DNA from 2 places in the Streptomyces sp. NPDC034099 genome. Region 1 is predicted to be linked to the other one. Evidence: riboswitches for the same ligand, from Rfam matches in the RefSeq annotation. Region 1 holds a riboswitch; the other holds the start of a gene.
The links. Region 1 has a riboswitch for cobalamin ahead of ACZ56V_RS22475 (energy-coupling factor ABC transporter permease). Riboswitches for the same ligand answer to the same signal wherever they lie in the genome.
Positions count from the first base shown of each region.

Region 2: linked by a shared signal. The riboswitch ahead of ACZ56V_RS24025 (ABC transporter substrate-binding protein) and the one ahead of ACZ56V_RS22475 (energy-coupling factor ABC transporter permease) in region 1 are both predicted to bind cobalamin.

Region 1 is NZ_JBVISR010000007.1:408,637-410,826, reverse strand. It holds gene ACZ56V_RS22480 (energy-coupling factor ABC transporter substrate-binding protein) at 1-153, opposite strand, end outside; gene ACZ56V_RS22475 (energy-coupling factor ABC transporter permease) at 150-848, opposite strand; cobalamin riboswitch at 879-1,064, opposite strand; gene ACZ56V_RS22470 (MerR family transcriptional regulator) at 1,135-1,728, opposite strand; gene ACZ56V_RS22465 (potassium channel family protein) at 1,810-2,190, opposite strand, start outside.
Region 2 is NZ_JBVISR010000008.1:300,473-302,662, forward strand. It holds gene ACZ56V_RS24025 (ABC transporter substrate-binding protein) at 1-953, opposite strand, end outside; cobalamin riboswitch at 1,018-1,203, opposite strand; gene ACZ56V_RS24030 (M56 family metallopeptidase) at 1,363-2,190, opposite strand, start outside.

The sequences.
Region 1 (2,190 bases):
CGGTTCGATCTCGGTGATCGCCGTCTCCGCCTCCGCGTCGGCCCCGGCGAACGGCTCCTTCTTGTGGTCGCCGAGCCCCAGCACCAGCGGCAGCACCGCCAGCGCGGCCACGGCGAGCAGCAGCAGGGTGTTGATCTTCGCGTTGCGGCTCATCGGGCGACCGCCTCCTGCTTCCGCTCCCCGGACCGGGTCAGCAGCACGCCCAGCCGGGTCAGTTCGCCCTTGCTGGACTGCACGAGGAGCCGCATCACGATCACCGTGAGCAGGCCCTCGCTCACCGCGAGCGGGATCTGCGTCACGGCGAAGATGGACCCGAACTTGCCGAGCGCGCCCAGGAATCCGCTGCTCGGGTCGGGAAAGGCCAGCGCCAGCTGCACGCTGGTGACGCAGTACGTGGACAGGTCGGCGACGAACGCGCCGAAGAACACGGTGACCATCAGCGGCACGTCGAAGCGGCGCAGCAGCCGGTAGACGCCGTACCCGGCCCAGGGGCCGACGATCGCCATCGAGAAGACGTTGGCGCCGAGCGTGGTCAGCCCGCCGTGGGCGAGCAGCAGCGCCTGGAAGAGCAGGGTGATGGTGCCCAGCACCGCCATGATCGGCGGCCGGAACAGGATCGCGCCCAGGCCGGTGCCGGTCGGGTGCGAGCAGCTCCCGGTGACGGACGGCAGTTTCAGGGCCGACAGGACGAACGTGAAGGCTCCGGAGGCGCCGAGGAGCAGCGTGCTCTCCGGGTGCTCCCTGACCTCACGGGTGAGTGACCGGACTCCGTGGACGACGAACGGCGCGGACGCGACACCCCAGGCGATCGCGTGCGCCGGTGGCAGAAAGCCCTCGGCTATGTGCATGGCTCAGCAGACCCTCTCCAGCACCTCGTGGATGGACGACGCGCCTTGGCCGGTCTCCTGGCTTACGGGTACCACCGCCCGTGCTCCGCCTTCCCGGATCGCAAGCGATCCAGTGGCTGCCCGTGAGGGCCGGAGCCGGACTTCCCGATTCACAGTGGCGAGGGCCGCACCGGCATCACACCGGATTTCCCGTTCACCAAGGCGTGGCGACAGTAGTGCTCCCCCGGGGGCGGGCACAAGCGGGCCTCGGGCCCGGCGGGCGCCCCGCCGGGCCGCCGGACAGGCCTCAGGGCTGCGCAAACGCCCGGCGCCGCCGGTCCGTCAGCTGCCGCCGCTCGTCCTCGTCCATCGTGGCGAAGATCTCCGCGCGCCTGTGGTGCAGGGCACGCAGCTCCTCCTCGCCGAGCGACTCGGCCCAGCGGCGCCGCGCGTCGCCCAGACGGGCCACCTCTTCCGGCGTCAGGGGACGTTCCACGGCCGTCATCTCCTCGATCACCTCCAGATAGGCCTCGGCCGAGCCGGCCACCGCGGTGTCCAGCGCGCCCAGCACACCGAGCAGCCGGATCCGCAGCTCCGCAGTCTGCCGCAGCCGTTCCTCGACGACGTCGAGCTGCCGCCGGATCAGCTCCGCCGGGTCGTGGTCCGGCTCGGCGTCCAGCACCGCGCGGATCTCGGCCAGCGGGAGCCCGAAGCTGCGCAGCGCGAGCACGCGGTGCAGGCGCCGGACGTCGTCGGCGTCGTAGCAGCGGTGGCCGCCCTCGCTGCGGGCGGACGGGGTGAGCAGGCCGAGCCGGTCGTAGTAGCGCAGGGCGCGGATGCTCAGCCCGGTCTCCCGCGCGAGTTCGCCGATGCGCCGGGTGCCGTCGGTCGCGTGTGTCATGGGGCTCCTCCACGAGTGTGCGACCGAGGCTAGAAGGTGACGCCGCGGCAGCTTCAAGCCCTCGGCCGGGCCGCGCCGCCGTCAGCGGGACCGGCCGCCCCGTTCGGTCCGTCGGACCACCATGTCCCGCATGCGGGTGGTCAGCGCGGTGGCGGCGGCGGTGAGGAAGACGAAGCTGTACGTGATCTGCAGGATGGTCACCACCCGCGCGGCCTGGCCCCGCGGGGTGATGTCCCCGTACCCGACCGTGGCGAGCGTCACCACGGTGAAGTACAGCGCGTCGATCCGGGTGTGCAGTCCGCTGAACTCGCCCGGCGCCTTGGCCAGGGTGTAGTACGCGGCCGAGAAGACGTGCACGGACAGGACGATGAGCAGCGAGATGACCACCCCGGGCCTGCTGTCCGGACGGTCGAGGAGGACGTGCCGGATCTGCCGCAGCAGCAGCACGGCCACGACGGTCAG
Region 2 (2,190 bases), on a different contig from region 1:
TTCCTGGTCACGGGGTTGGACTCCAGGAACTCGATCTTCTTCGCGGCCGTCTCCGCCGTCTGCGACTTGCGGGTGAGGTCGCCGAGGACCAGGACGTCGGGGTCCCGGTCGGCGACGGTCTCCCAGCCGGCCTGCGGCCACTCCTCGTGGGTGTCGTCCATGGCGTTGTCGGCGCCGACCGCGCGGGTGATGACTCCGGGCGCGCCGCAGCAGCCCGCCAGGTAGGGGGAGGTGGAGTTGGCGAACCAGTACATGAGGGTGACGCCGGAGGCGTCGATGCCGGAGGTCGCCCTGTCGACCCTGGACTCGAGTTCGGCGACGAGTTTCTCGCCGCGCTGCTCGACGTCGAAGATGCGGGCCAGGTCGCGGACTTCGCCGTAGACGGTGTCCATGGTGAGGGGCTCGTTCCGGACGCCGTCGCCGTCGCCGCTGTTGTCCTTGCCGGCGCAGTCGGACGGCGACAGGTAGGCGGGCACGCCGAGTTCCGTGAACCGTTCGCGGGTGGCCACACCGCCGGTGCCGAGGGTGGAGGCGAAGGAGGCGGCGACGAAGTCGGGTTCGGCGTCCAGGACCGTTTCGAAGGACGGCATGTCGTCGGCGAGCCGGGGGACGCCGGCGTTCGCCTTCTCCAGTCCCTTCATGACCGGGTCGGTCCAGGTGGCGGTGCCCGCCAGGCGGTCGGCGAGGCCGAGTGAGAGCAGGATCTCGGTGGTGCCCTGGTTGAGGGAGACGGCCCGGCGCGGCGGCGCGTCGACCCGGACGTCGTGCCCGCAGTCACGGACGGTGCGTGGGTAACCGGCCGCGTCGGCCCGGGCGGCCGGGTCGTCGGTGCCCGCGCCGGACCCGCAGCCGGAGGCCAGCACGGCGCCGGACAGGAGCAGGGCGGGACCGCGCAGGGCACGGCGGGAAAGAAGGAGTCGTCGTCGGGGGCCGACGGGGCGTGCTGCGGGCAAGGAAGGATCCTCTGGCGTCGAGGGCTCATGCGCGAAGCCCGTCCGTACGATGCGGCCCGCGCCGCACGCGGCACGGGTGCCAGCAGGTCTTCGGACTCGGGATCGACCGGACGGGACGCCTTCCCGGACGGCGTACGCCGCCCAGTGGCCCGTGTCCCGCCCGTCACCCTCACCGCTGCGCGTCAGTTCCGGATTCGCACCGGATTCCCTGACCCACCAGGTGGGTTCGACTGGCTTGCGCAAGCTACCACAGGGTCATCGCCCCGCCGGGGGACGGGCCACTGCCTCACCCGCTCCCCCGGGCCACCACGCCCGTCCGCGCGTCAGCTCTTCGGTATGAGGACGGTGTCGACGTCGATGATGTAGCCGTCGGCGTTGGCGCATGCGTGCGTCAAGGAGTGAGAACCGGTCAGAACGGCGTCGCGGCCCGCAGGATGAGGAACATCGTGACGGCGGCGTTCGCGGACGACATCGCCGAGACGGCGGTCCCGGCGGCCGCCGCCCACGCCGCCAGGCCGACCGACGTGAACACCGGGGGCCAGGTGCGGACGGCGGGAGCGGGCCCCAGCAGGGCCGCCACCCGGCGGGGCACCGGGCCGGGCGCCGCGAGGCCGGCGAGGGTGGCGACGGGGGTGCCGCGGGAGACGAGGGCCGCCTTGCCGATCGCGGTCGCCACCGCGCGGCGGTCACCGACCGCCCGTGCGGCCGCCTCGTCCGCCCACCGCTCCGCCGTGTAGGCCACGGCCGTCCGCAGGGGGCGCAGGAACGGGTTGGCCAGCGCGGCGAGCCGGACTGTGAGCAGGAAGCGGTGGTGCCGGGCGGCGAGGTGGGCACGCTCATGGGCGAACAGGGCGCGCCGCTCGCCCGGTTCGAGGCAGTCGAGCAGGGCCGTACTCACCACCACCCGGTCCCGGCGTCCCCCCGGCAGCGCGTACGCGTAGGGCACGTCGTCCGGCAGTACGGCCACCCCGGTGCCCGGCAGCCCGGCCAGTGCGCGGTGGGCGCGGCGGCGCACCCGGCCGTGCCGCCACAGGGCCCGCGCCGAGGCCGCGACCACCGCGCAGAGCGCGGGAATGGCCGCCTTGCCGACGATCTCGTCGTAGGGCACCGCCGCCCGTACCTCGGGGTCGGACCAGCCGTCGGGGAGCGGGTTGCCGGGCAGCTGGGCGGTGCCGACCACCATCACCAGGGCCAGGCACACGGTGCTGCACAGGGCCATCACGGCGGCGACGGCGGT